DNA from 3 places in the Comamonas testosteroni genome. Region 2 is predicted to be linked to each of the others. Evidence: riboswitches for the same ligand, from Rfam matches in the RefSeq annotation. Region 2 holds a riboswitch; each other region holds the start of a gene.
The links. Region 2 has a riboswitch for glycine ahead of gcvT (glycine cleavage system aminomethyltransferase GcvT). Riboswitches for the same ligand answer to the same signal wherever they lie in the genome.
Positions count from the first base shown of each region.

Region 1: linked by a shared signal. The riboswitch ahead of F0P97_RS18595 (trimeric intracellular cation channel family protein) and the one ahead of gcvT (glycine cleavage system aminomethyltransferase GcvT) in region 2 are both predicted to bind glycine.
Region 3: linked by a shared signal. The riboswitch ahead of F0P97_RS05285 (D-amino acid dehydrogenase) and the one ahead of gcvT (glycine cleavage system aminomethyltransferase GcvT) in region 2 are both predicted to bind glycine.

Region 1 covers NZ_CP043568.1:4,030,450-4,034,685, forward strand. Annotated here, with positions in the region: gene F0P97_RS18580 (RrF2 family transcriptional regulator) at 1-402, shown strand, start outside; gene F0P97_RS18585 (CopD family copper resistance protein) at 399-839, shown strand; gene F0P97_RS18590 (ferredoxin--NADP reductase) at 922-1,647, opposite strand; glycine riboswitch at 2,269-2,361, shown strand; glycine riboswitch at 2,375-2,494, shown strand; gene F0P97_RS18595 (trimeric intracellular cation channel family protein) at 2,547-3,212, shown strand; gene mnmC (FAD-dependent 5-carboxymethylaminomethyl-2-thiouridine(34) oxidoreductase MnmC) at 3,328-4,236, shown strand, end outside.
Region 2 covers NZ_CP043568.1:2,675,083-2,679,318, forward strand. Annotated here, with positions in the region: gene gcvP (aminomethyl-transferring glycine dehydrogenase) at 1-377, opposite strand, end outside; gene F0P97_RS12115 (MolR family transcriptional regulator) at 468-1,019, opposite strand; gene gcvH (glycine cleavage system protein GcvH) at 1,067-1,441, opposite strand; gene gcvT (glycine cleavage system aminomethyltransferase GcvT) at 1,565-2,701, opposite strand; glycine riboswitch at 2,766-2,891, opposite strand; glycine riboswitch at 2,910-3,018, opposite strand; gene F0P97_RS12130 (hypothetical protein) at 3,107-3,697, opposite strand; gene F0P97_RS12135 (MBL fold metallo-hydrolase) at 3,710-4,236, opposite strand, start outside.
Region 3 covers NZ_CP043568.1:1,169,158-1,173,393, forward strand. Annotated here, with positions in the region: partial or broken gene F0P97_RS05280 (amino acid permease) at 1-847, opposite strand, end outside; gene F0P97_RS05285 (D-amino acid dehydrogenase) at 947-2,215, opposite strand; glycine riboswitch at 2,387-2,486, opposite strand; gene F0P97_RS05290 (amino acid permease) at 3,030-4,236, shown strand, end outside.

The DNA.
Region 1 (4,236 bases), 1.4 Mb from region 2:
CCAGAGCGCCTGTGCACGATTTCCGAGGTTGCGCAGGCTTATAGCATTTCCGAGCCAAATCTGATGAAAGTCACGCATCAACTGGCCCTGCAGGGTTGGATAGAGACGATACGTGGAAAGGGAGGCGGCATGCGCCTCGCCCGTGAACCAAAGCAGATCCATATCGGTACAGTGATACGTGGACTAGAGTCCGACTTCACGCTGGTGGAATGCTTTGGCAACGACAACCGGTGCACGCTGACCGGCGACTGCCGCCTCGCTGGCATGTTGCAAGGAGCTCTGCACAGCTTCATGGCGCATCTGGATGGCTTCACTCTTGCGGACCTGATACCGCCAACGTCTGCCAGCGCAGTGCCATTGATTCCTGCCATCCGACTGACAAGAAAGGAGGCCCAGACATGAGCTATGGCCTGCTGATCACACTACACCTGCTGGCCGCCGTGGCGTTTGCAGGCACAGTGTTCTTCGAAGTCGTGCTGCTCGCCAACGTGCACAGCCGAGTGCCGAAGCAGCACATGCTCCCCGTGGAGCAGGCGCTGGGGACACGCGCCACCGCCGTCATGCCCTGGGTGTTGCTAGTGCTGTATTCTGCGGGAGCAGGCTTGGCCTGGCAGCACCGCTCGGTACTGGCGCACCCCTTGGCCAGCAGTACAGGCATGCTGATGGTGCTCAAGATTGCGCTGGCGCTTAGCGTTCTTGCGCACTTCGCCAGCGCCATGTGGTGGCGCCGCCAAGGGCAACTCAATGGGCGACGCTCGCACCGATTGCATCTGAGCGTGTTCTGCCATGTGCTGGTCATTGTCTTGCTGGCCAAGGCCATGTTCTATCTGCACTGGTAAGAGCCTAGCGACAGATGCCAAGCCGCTGCATCCAAATGCGTCATGGCAGACTTTCTCCTTGATCAGAGAGGAGTCTGCCAATTCAATATCCAAAGAACTCCTCACTACGCACATCGTCCTCATCAATACCGGCTGATATCAGCAACCGCTGCATTGACGCAACCATGGAAGGTGGGCCAGCAACATAAAAGATCGGATTAGCCAAGCCCTCAATGGCCTGCTGGAGCCACTCTCTATCGATCGTTTGTGTATCACCACTCCAATCCACGGCAGAGTGCGCCATATCCGTCATGGTGGCCTTGAGCCGGAATTTTGGATTCTTCTTTTCGAGAGCTTGAAGCTCAGAGAGAAACGCCGAATCTTCTGGACGACGATTGGAATACAGCAGAAGCAAATCCTGCTGTGACTGCTGCATTGCAGCGTTTCGCAGCATGCTCATGAACGGCGTCACGCCAATCCCACCGGCGATGAGCACACCCGCTCGCGCGGTGTTTTTGTGCAAGGTAAGCGAACCAAATGGTCCATCGATATCCAACTCAGCACCTACAGGCAGAGCTCCCAAAGCGCGTTTGTAAACGCTGTCCCTCATCCTCGTAGCAAACACTAGTTCACTCTCGTGTGGCGCGCTGACAATGGAGAATGCGTGACATCGCTCCTCTTTACTCTCCCCTGGGACCGCGCCCGGCAGCTGGATTTCAAACGCCTGTCCAGGACGGAAATCAAACCCCGCCGGTTTGGCGAGATGAAATGCCATCGTACCCTGCGCAACCTCCTCGCGTTCGAGGATTTTGCTGTGCTCTGTGCCCATGATTCACTCCTTCGCAATCGATGGATCTACACATTGGATGCGTCCAATGGAGTAAATATTCCCGTCAATCGATACCCACCGTGAGAAACGGGTCGAAATGGGCACTCTCATTGAACCGACCACCTCAGCCTGCTATGGCCGCGTTCGGCCAGAAGCAGCCCCGTTCAGCTTGATAGTGCAAACTCTCACCGAGCTTTGAACTCCCCCCCACTCAGGCTTGCAATCAAGTCGGCTTTAGGCTGACCTGAGTCACTCACAGACCCATGCCGAAGCGGCGGCAATCGCCAACACCAGTTGCTGCACGCCGCCTGTCCTTAACAGCTGTTTTACGCTCCAAGCCGGCTGTTCGAATCGCATGGCCGCCACGTACCGGCTCAAAGGGCCGCTTCTGCGTGCCACGACAGGTTCGTGTCGTCCCCAAGCAGTCTGTCAACGCCTGAAGAATGAGCGAGCCTTCGAGAGCACCGCTTGTCATGGCGGGCGGCTTGACAGACGAAAACGCGGACTTGCGCGAGCCACGGCGGGTTCAGACTGGGCCTCCGCGCCCCAGCTCGGCAGCCGCAGAACCACATTAATACAGGTATTAACCCGAATAAAGTCACTGAAACTGGCTAGAATCGCGCCCATCCTGCGGGAGAGCGGAGCCTTTCGAGGGTTCCCGCCGAAGGCGCAAACTCCCATAATCGCTCAGGCAATAAGTACCGCAGGTGGGTCTGACAGGACCCGGATATCGCCAACTGGAGAGCAGCCCGCAACCACAAGTCTGCAGGGCTCACCGAAGGGGCAAGCATGGCCACCGCGAAGGTGCTCATGCGCAACTCTCAGGTAAAAGGACAGCGGGAGAGGCAAGCCGGACACTCCCGCCGATGTGAGTGGCTGGTCTATTTTCAAGTGCCTTCATGCTTCCTTCCGTCTCTTTGCTGGACTCGTTCCAGGCCTCCAACTTCACCGTCATGCTGGTCATCTATCTGGTGGCCATTACCGCCGAAGCCATGTCCGGCGCACTCGCCGCAGGGCGGCGAAATATGGATATCTTTGGTGTCGTCGTCATCGCCTTCGTCACTGCCCTGGGCGGCGGCACCATCCGCGACATGGTGCTGGGCCACTACCCCATCGGCTGGACCCAGCACCCTGAATATGTGTATCTGGTCATCAGCTTCGGTCTGCTGACCACTGTGATTGCACGCCATATGCACAGGCTCAAGCAGGTGTTTCTGCTGCTGGACGCCATGGGTCTGATCGCCTTTTCGCTGATTGGCTGCAATACCGCGCTGGAGCTGGGCTACCCCACCATCGTCATCATCATGGCCGGCATGATTACCGGCATCAGCGGCGGCATCTTGCGCGATGTGCTCTGCAACCAGGTCCCCGTGGTGTTCCGCCGCGAGCTGTATGCGAGCGTGTCGCTGTCCGTATGCCTGATGTTCCTGGGCCTGCGCTATCTGGATGTCAGCCCCAATATCAGCACCATCGTGTGTTTTGCCGGCGGTCTGGCCTTCCGTCTTGCCGCCATTCGTTTCAAATGGCGCCTGCCGGTTTTTTCGTACCAGCAGCGCTGGGAGTGATCGAGACTCCCCCTCTCTTGCTACGCAGGGCGGCCCTTGCTTGGCTGCTCTGACCTAGACTGCGCCATGCGTTACCCATGTAGTTTCACTTTCCATGTCTGAACCCATCACATGGATGCCGGATGGCACCCCCTACAACACCCGATTTGGCGATCGCTATCACAGCGAGCTGGGCGGCCTTGACCAGGCCCGCCAGGTTTTTCTCGGTGGCTGCGAGCTGCCAGCCGCCTGGGCTGATACAGCGCAGTGGCGCATTCTGGAAACCGGCTTTGGCTTCGGACTGAACTTCCTCGTCACCTGGTCGGCATGGAAAGCCGACCCCAGACGCCCGCGCATTCTGCATTTTGTCTCGGTGGAGGCCTACCCTGTCTCGCGCGAGGATCTGCTCGCGTTTTTGCCGGCCGATGAGGAGCTGCGCCCGCTTGGCGAACAGCTGGCCGAGCAATGGTGGGGACTGCTGCCCGGCGTGCATCGCCTCTCGTTTGACGACGGCCAGGTGCTGCTGACGCTCTATATAGGCGATGCCAGGACCATGCTGCGCAAGCAGCAAATGACGGCGGACAGCGTGTATCTGGATGGCTTCTCTCCCCAGCTCAACCCCGAGATGTGGGATGAAGATGCCATGAAGAACATTGCCCGCCATTGCCGCCGGGGCACGCAGCTTGCCACCTGGTGCGTGGCCGGCCATGTGCGCCAGGCGCTCAAGGCCCAGGGTTTCGAAGTCAAGAAGCACGCTGGCGTGCCGCCCAAGCGCCATAACCTGCATGCAGCCTACAACCCGGCATGGGAGCCGCGCCATCGCCCGGACGGCCTGCCTGCGCCCGTGGGCCAGGCCGGCCACTGCCTGGTGCTGGGTGCGGGCCTGGCGGGTGCTGCCGCTGCTGCCAGTCTGGCCAGGCGCGGCTGGGAAGTGACGGTGCTGGATGCGGCGGCCGAGCCTGCGGCAGGAGCTTCAGGCCTGCCAGCCGGCTTGTTTTGCCCGCATATTTCGCCCGATGACAGTGTTCTATCGCGCTTGTCCAGA
Region 2 (4,236 bases):
ATCTCGGCCTGATAGGGTGTGTAAGCAGTGTACCAGGCGGGGTTTTCGAGGATGTTGCGCAGGATGACGCCCGGCGTGTGCGTACCGTAGTAGCCCTGGCCGATAAAGCTCTTCAGCACCTGGTTCTTGCCGGCGATGGCCTTGAGTTCGGCCAGCGCCGCTGCTTCGGGAATCGGAGCCGGAAGATCCATGGGCCTGGCGCGAGCAATGGAGTCGGGCATCACATCGCGAATCAATGCGTCCAGCGTGGGCTTGCCGATGGCGGCCAGCATTTTTTGCTGCTCCTCGGCGTCCGGGCCTATATGCCGGGGGATGAATTCGTGGCTGTTTTCCAGCGCTTCCAGCGAAGCGACAGGGGCAGGAGGCGACATCAGCATGGGAGGGACCTATTCTCAAATACTGTGACTGACGGTTTGCATGCCAGGCATGCGTGAAAGCCGTATGCCTGAAGGCATACAGCCGGTGCTTCAAGCAGCGCTGGCTTGTTCCAGCGCGGTGTTCATCAGGGCCAGGCGTGCGCTTTCCTGGTCGGCATATTCCCAATCGGGATATTTGCTGCGTGCAACGGTGTTCAGCCATTGCTGGCAGGCCAGGGCAAGCAGGGCCTGCTTGTGCAGATCGGCATCGATGCTGCCCGTGATCTTGAGCTGACCAAAGGCTGTGGCCACGTGGGCGCGGCAGACCGAGAGGAGATAGCTCTGGTTCATGTCGTCGCTGGCCAGCCATTCGGCCTTGGCCGCATCGTCATGAGCCAGTATGTCCCTGGGCACGGGAAGATCCCAGTCGCATAGTTGCTGTTGCAGAAAGCGCAGGGTCTTGGCGGACTGGCCACCCGTCTGCTCCTGGTACCACTCTTCGAGTGAGGCCAGTGTGTCGCTGCCGTCATCGTTGCCGAAGGGGCTGAAGTCGTCACCGCAGTCGTAGAAGAAGTCCTGGGTCGCAATGCGCGCAAACGCAGGGTGGCTGGTCTCGCGGGCGAGACCGACTTCCGGATCGTCGAAATACAGAATGGTGCTCATGGCTGCATGCAAAAACGGCCTTCGCAATGCGAGGGCCGTTGATATGCTTAGTTGTCCTTGGCGAAATCGTTGTAGGCGGTCTCTTCCATCAGAGCTTCGAGCTCGCCCACATTGCTCATCTTGACCTTGAAGAACCAGCCAGCGGCCAGCGGGTCGCTGTTGGCCAGCGACGGGTCATCGCGCAGGGCTTCGTTGACTTCGACGATCTCGCCGGTCACGGGCATGTAGACATCGGCAGCGGCCTTGACGGACTCGACCACGCCAGCCACGTCGCCGGCCTGGAAGATGGAGCCCACGCCGGGAAGATCCACAAACACCACATCGCCCAGCGCATCCTGTGCGTGTACGGTGATGCCGACGATGGCGGCATTGGTGTCGGCGGCGTTGATCCACTCGTGTTCTTTGGAATACTTGATGCTCATGGAAAGCTCCAGATGGGGGGGATTCAGGGGAATCGGGTGTTGTTTGAGAAAGGTCCAGTGCGCACTTTAGCGGTGTTCTGGCTGCTGTTTGGCAAACTGGCCCGTCTCATGCGCGGAGGCAGACTAGCCGCGGTGATAGCGGGTGGGAACGAATGGTGTGGCGACCACCTTCATGGGCACCGGCTTGCCGCGCACCACGGCGAAGATTTCCGTATCGATGGCGGCGTAGTCGGGCTTGACATAGGCCAGCGCCACGGGCTGGTTGAGCGTGGGACTGAGCAGGCCGCTGGTGATGTGGCCGATATGCTGTCCGTCCATGTTTTCCAGCACGGCGGGCTCGCGCACGGGAATGCGCTCCAGCGCGATCAAGCCCACGCGCTTGCGGCGCAGCGACTGAGGGTTCTGCAATTGCTCCAGCACGATGGCCGCACCGGGAAAGCCGCCCTCGCGCTCGCCGCCGCTGCGGCGCACCTTCTGCATGGCCCAGTTCAGCGAGGCTTCCACCGGGGTGGTGCTGGTGTCTATGTCGTTGCCGTACAGGCAAAGCCCGGCTTCAAGGCGCAGCGAGTTGCGCGCGCCCAGGCCGATAGGGGCCACCTCGGGCTGGGCCAGCACAGCTTCGGCAAAGGCTGTTGCCGCTTCGCCGGGAAGTGAGATTTCGAAACCGTCCTCGCCCGTATAGCCGCTGCGCGTGATGTAGAGCGCATGGCCCTGCCAGTCGAAGTGGTTGCCGGTCATGAAGACCAGTTGCGTCACTCCAGGAATCAGGCGCGAGAGGGCGGTGGCAGCTTGCGGGCCTTGCAGGGCCAGCAGGGCGCGATCGGGCAATGGGACGACCTCGCAGCAGCTACCGATGCGGTTCTGGATATGAGCGATATCCGCCTCTTTGCAGGCACCGTTGACGATGAGGAACAGATCATCGCCGCGGTTGACGAACATCAGGTCGTCGAGAATTCCGCCTTGTTCATCGAGCAGCAGGCCGTAGCGCTGCTTGTGCAGGCCCAGGTCCATGACATCGACGGGCATCAGTGATTCGAGCGCGGCGGCGGCATCGGGGCCGCGCAATAGCAACTGGCCCATGTGCGAGACATCGAACAGGCCGGCAGCCTTGCGCGTGTGCAGATGCTCGGCCATCAGGCCTTGAGGGTATTGCACGGGCATTGAGTAGCCGGCAAACGGCACCATGCGGGCACCCAGTTTCTGGTGCAGGGCAAACAGCGGTGTGGAACGCAGATCGGAAGAAGTGTCAGCAGCAGTCACAGGCAAGCGCTCCGGTGGTCAAAACCAAATGAGTGGCCATGCATGACGGGGCCATGCTTGGCGGGCTTGCCCTGCTGTCCGCTTTACCTGAGAGATTCACTGCCTTTGTTTTCGCGGGCAGCTTGCTCCTTCGGTGGATGCTGGCACACATACGAAATGACGGCCTGCATCTCTCTCCAGCAAGGGACGCTGCAGGTTTGCACACCTGCAGCGCTTGTCAGTCCTTTTGCCTGAGCGTTTTGACTCCGGGTGGGGGTCTGCGCCTTCGGCGGTGCGGGGCAGCTTCAGCTGCAGGCACTCTCTCCTGACGCTGGCGATTCTAGCGGTGGGCAAGGGGCTTGCACCACCGAATCGTGCGGATTTTGGGGTTTTCGAGCACAGTTCGTCCGGATTGGGTCTGTGTACTCACCGTGTCTCGGTATTCAAGGACGGAGATTCTGGGGATTCGATCTCCTGGCGCGGAAACACCAGTTGGTAGGGCTGCTCGAAGCAGGCAGTCACGGCCTGGCCCTGGCGCATGCCGGGCTTGAATTTCCAGCGCTCGAGCGAGCGCATGATGGACTTCACGATGCGGGGATCGGTATCGGCGGGCTGATAGGCCACACGGCCGAGTTCGCCCTGAGCAGTGACCTCCAGGCGGAAGATCACCATGGTTTCCAGTCCTTGAGGAAACCAGCTGGCACTGATGATCGGCGTGGTGTGGCGGCGTGGCTGTGGTTGCCGATCGAGCTGGGCGACGGGTGTGCAATCTGCCTTGATCCATGCAGGCCATTCCATGCTCTGTGACCGCCTGTGCTGCGTGTCCAATGGCGGAGCCGGCGCAGGCTCCGGCCGCTCGGAAACCGTGCTCGCGGTGCCGGCGCCCGGAGGCAGCTTGGTCCGACTGCCATCGGAGAGGTGGGAGCAGGCACTGAGCAGCAAGGCGGTCAGTGACGCGGCGCAGGCTGCGCCAAGGTGTGAAATGCGCGAAATGTCCATGAGGGCATTGTCGGCCATGTCGGCAGCATTTCAGGGTTGCGCAGGGCGCAGGTCCAGTTCCTTGATATCGGCCTCGGCGCAGGCGCGCCACCAGGCCGAGCCCGCATGCGGAGCGCCCAGGTCCAGGCGCTCGCCCATCATGGGCGTGGCGATCTCTATGCCGTGCTGCCTGCCCAGACTCATAATCTGCTCGAAGGGGTCCCACCAGGCATGCATGGCCAGGTTGAAAGTGCCGTTGTGTATGGGCAGCAGCCATTGGCCGCCGAGATCCCGGTGTGCCTGCACGGTCTGGGCCGGATGCATATGGACATAGGGCCAGTGGGCATCGTAGGCGCCGGTTTCCATCAGCGTGACATCGAAGGGGCCGAAGTGCCTGCCGATTTCGGCAAAACCGTCGAAGTAGCCGCCATCGCCGCTGAAGAAGACGCGCAGCGGCCTGTCGGCCCGGTGATCTTCTATGGTCCAGGATGCCCATAGCGTGCGGTTGCCGTCGCGCAGGCTGCGTCCCGAGAAATGCTGGGCCGGCGTGGCCGTGAAACGCAGGCCGTCGAACTCGC
Region 3 (4,236 bases), 1.5 Mb from region 2:
CGAAAGGGCTCATGTCGGGGCTGAGTTCGTTCCAGGGCACCAGCGACATGATGATGATCAGGGCGCCGATATAGAAGATCAGAATGCGGTAGACGATGCTGTTGGTGGCGCGGGGCAGCACTTTCTCGGGCGACTCGGCCTCGCCGGCCGTCACGCCGATCAATTCCACACCGGTATAGGCAAAGCAGGCTATCTGCAAGGTGAAGACCACGCCCACCATGCCCACGGGTGCAAAGCCTCCATGCGACCATAGGTTGGTGAAGCTTGCCGTCTGGCCCAGCGGTCCCCAGCCCGTGGTGATGATGGCCACACCCAGCACCAGCGTGGCCACGATGGTCACGACCTTGATCAGCGCGAACCAGAATTCCAGCTCGCCGAAGACCTTGACCGCAATCAGATTCACGCCCAGCAGCACGGCCAGGGTGGCGAGCGCCGGAACCCATTGCGGAATGGCCGGAAACCAGTAGTGGGTGTAGATGCCTATGGCCGTGAGCTCCGCCATGCCCGTCACCACCCAGGTGAACCAGTAGGTCCAGCTGGTGACGAATCAGGCCCAGGGGCTGACATAGGTTTCGGCATAGGTGGCAAAAGAGCCGGCCACAGGGCGGTGCACCAGCAACTCGCCCAGTGCCCGCATGATGAAGAAGATGGTCAGCCCCGCGATGGCGTAGCTGACCAGCAGCAGCGGCCCGGCCTTGTGGATCGCCTTGGCCGAGCCCAGGAACAGGCCCACGCCAATGGCACCGCCCAGGGCGATCAGCTGGATATGCCGGTCCTTGAGGCCGCGCTCCAGCTCCCCTGTCTGCTGCAGCGACTCCCCGGCTGCGCTTGGATGATTTCGACTCATGTTGTATGTCTCCGTTTGCCATTCACACGGCAACAGCTGCCCCTCACGGGGCGCTGCGGCTGCCGTGTCTGGCTTGTTGATGAGGTTTTCAGGTCGTGGTCAGGCGCTGGCGGTGGTCAGCTTGGCCGGCCGGGACTGCCTGCTGGCGCTGCCCATGGACTGCAGCACGAGGTCGCCGACCATGTCGGCGGTAACGGCCGACAAGGTCCAGCCCAGATGGCCGTGGCCGGTGTTGTAGAACACGCAGGGCTTGTTGCCAGGGCCCACGCGCGGCAGCATGTCCGGCATCATGGGACGCAGGCCCGCCCAGGGCACCACGCTGCGCGTGCTGACGCCCGGGAAGCACTGCTGCACCCATTCGATGAGAGGGCGGATGCGGTCGGCGCGGATGTCCTTGTTGTAGCCGTTGAACTCCGCCGTACCGGCAACTCGGAAGCGATCGTCACCCAGGCGGCTGGTGACCAGCTTGGTCTCGTCGTCCAGCAGACTCACCACGGGGGCTGCGGCGCGGCTGGCTTCGTCCGCCAGATTGACCGTGATGGAATAGCCCTTGACCGGATAGATGTTGACGCTGTCGCCGAGCTGAGCGGCCAGGGCGCGGCTGGCCGTGCCTGCGCAGACCACCATGGCGTCGAAAGTCGAGGTCTCGGTTGCCGGACCCTGGCGCACGGTCACGCTGGCCTGTTTGCCATTGCTGCTCACCGACACGATTTCCTGACCGTAGCGGCATTGCACGCCGAGTCGCTCACAGGCAGCGGCAAGGCCGCTGGTGAACTTGTGGATGTCGCCTGTGGAGTCGCTCTCGGTGAAGTAGCCGCCATAGAAGGTTCCGGACAGGGTCGGCTCGATGGAGCGCATCTCCTGCGGTGTCACGGCGCGGCGCTCCAGCCCGCCTTTGGCCAGCAACTGGGAAACCTTGCCCGCATGTTCAAAGCCTGCTCGGTCACGGTAGATATGCAGGATGCCTTTTTGCTTCAGATCGAAGTCAATGCCTTCGCGAGCCGCCCATTCGAACAGGTGCTCGCGTGCCGCAATCGCCAGCCTGGCGGTCTCCACGGTGTTTTTCTCATAGTGGGGGATGGCAGCGAGAAACTGGCAGAACCAGGAAATCTTGTGCCAGCTGGGCTTGGGGTTGAGCAGCAGCGGAGCATCGCTCTTGAGCATCCACTTGAGGCCTTTGACAATGGTGGACCAATGGGTCCAGACCTCGGCGTTCGAGGCCGAGAGCTGGCCGCCATTGGCGAACGAGGTTTCCATGGCGGCGTAGCGCTGTTTCTCGAACAGGGTGACGGAAAATCCGCGGCGAGCGAGAGCGTAGGCGGTGGTCACGCCCGTGATGCCACCGCCGATGACGGCGATTGTCTTCATGATTCAGATTCCAGAAACGTCAAGGGTGGAGCCCGTGCGCAACATGCGCAGCGGACGCCCCCTCTGTTCTGGACCTGAGAGATTCACGAGGCATGGCCTTGCGGCGCTGCTCGCTTGCTCCTTCGGTATGCCCGGCGGACGATGACGTCCGGACATTCTTCAGAGTGTGTGAAAGCGATGCCGATCCTTTGGCCTGAGAGTTTCCGGGGCGGTTGCTCCTTCGGCGCTGCATGCGCCAAGTTTGCGCTGCAGTCTCTCTCGGCATCACCGGGCTGAGTGCCTGTGGGCAAATGTAGGAAGAACGGCGGCGCCTGGATATACGGGTTTACTAGACTTCTGCGCCAGGGCCCAGTCATGGCTGATCATGTGGAGTCCACGCTATTTGATAGCGCTTTGCGTTTATCGTTCAAGGAAATATTGAGTATTTGTCTATGAAAATGAATTTATTCAAGCGCAGTGCGCTTCTAAATTCATAGCGATAGACGCTGTCAAGTGCCGCCGAGCAGCCCCAGAGTCAGCCCCTGCATTGGCATGGCGGGCCATGGCCGGCAGTGGATTTGGGCAAAATATCGTCTTTGCCTGTCAATGGGCCCGGCGATATCACCGCTTTGCCATTGAAGCGCCCGACTGGGGTGGCTGCCGATTCAGGATGCGACTGGCCTATCCGCCATGGCGTTCTGCTGTCATGGCTTCGTTCCTTTGTCCTTGTTGCCCGCGACCGTCATGGTCGCCTTTTTGCGTTGCCTGTCGCAGCGCCTGCGGGATGGTTGGGTGTTTTGTCCGGATGGGCGCAAACCATTACAACAAGACATTTATGTCCCAACCCAACTCAAGCCAGCAGCTCGCGCCGACTGGCGATGGTGACGATAAGCAGCCCCGCTTGCACCGGGTGCTCAAGCAGCGCCACCTGAGCATGATCGCCATTGGCGGCGCCATCGGAACGGGCCTGTTTGTGGCCTCCGGCTCGGCCATCGCCCAGATCGGCCCCGGCGGAGCCGTGCTCACCTATCTTCTCATCGGCATCATGGTGTACTACATCATGACCAGCCTGGGTGAGCTGGCTGCCTTCATGCCGGTGGCCGGCTCTTTCTCTACCTATGCCTCGCGCTATGTGGATCGCGGCTTCGGCTTTGCGCTGGGCTGGAACTTCTGGTTCAGCTGGGCCGTGGTGGTGGCGGTGGACCTGGTGGCCTCGCAACTGGTCATGGCCTACTGGTTTCCCAATGTGCCGGGCATCCTCTGGAGCGGCCTGTTCCTGCTGCTGATGGTGGGGCTGAACGCGTTTTCCGCGCGCGGCTTTGCCGAGGCCGAGTACTGGTTCGCACTGATCAAGGTGCTGGCCGTGGTGGCCTTTCTGATCACCGGCGTGCTGATTCTGTTCGGCATCATCAGCAACGGCCATGTGCCCGGCTTCGAGAACTGGACCACGGGCGATGCGCCATTCGTCGGCAATTTCGCGACCTTTGTGGGCGTGGCCATGATCGTGGCCTATTCCTTCCAGGGCACGGAGCTGGTGGGCGTGGCGGCGGGCGAATCCGAGAACCCGCGCGAGAACGTGCCGCGTGCGATTCGCCAGGTGTTCTGGCGCATCCTGCTGTTCTATGTGCTGGCGATTGTCGTCATCGGCTTTCTGATTCCCTATACCGATCCGCAACTGCTGCGCACTGATGTCGCCGATATCGCCGTGAGCCCGTTCACGCTGGTGTTCCAGCACGCAGGCCTGCTGTCGGCGGCTACGGTGATGAATGCGGTGATCCTGACCTCGGTGCTGTCGGCCGGCAACTCGGGCATGTATGCGGCCACGCGCATGCTCTACAACATGGCAACCGAGGGCAATGCGCCGCGCATCTTCTCCCGGCTGACCCAGAACGGCGTGCCGCTGGTGGCCTTGATCGGCAGCACGCTGGTCGCCAGCCTGTGCCTGTTTTCCTCGCTCTACAGCCCGCAGGCCGTCTATATCTGGCTGCTGAATCTGGCCGGCATGACGGAGTTCATCGTCTGGCTCGGCATTGCCGTCAGTC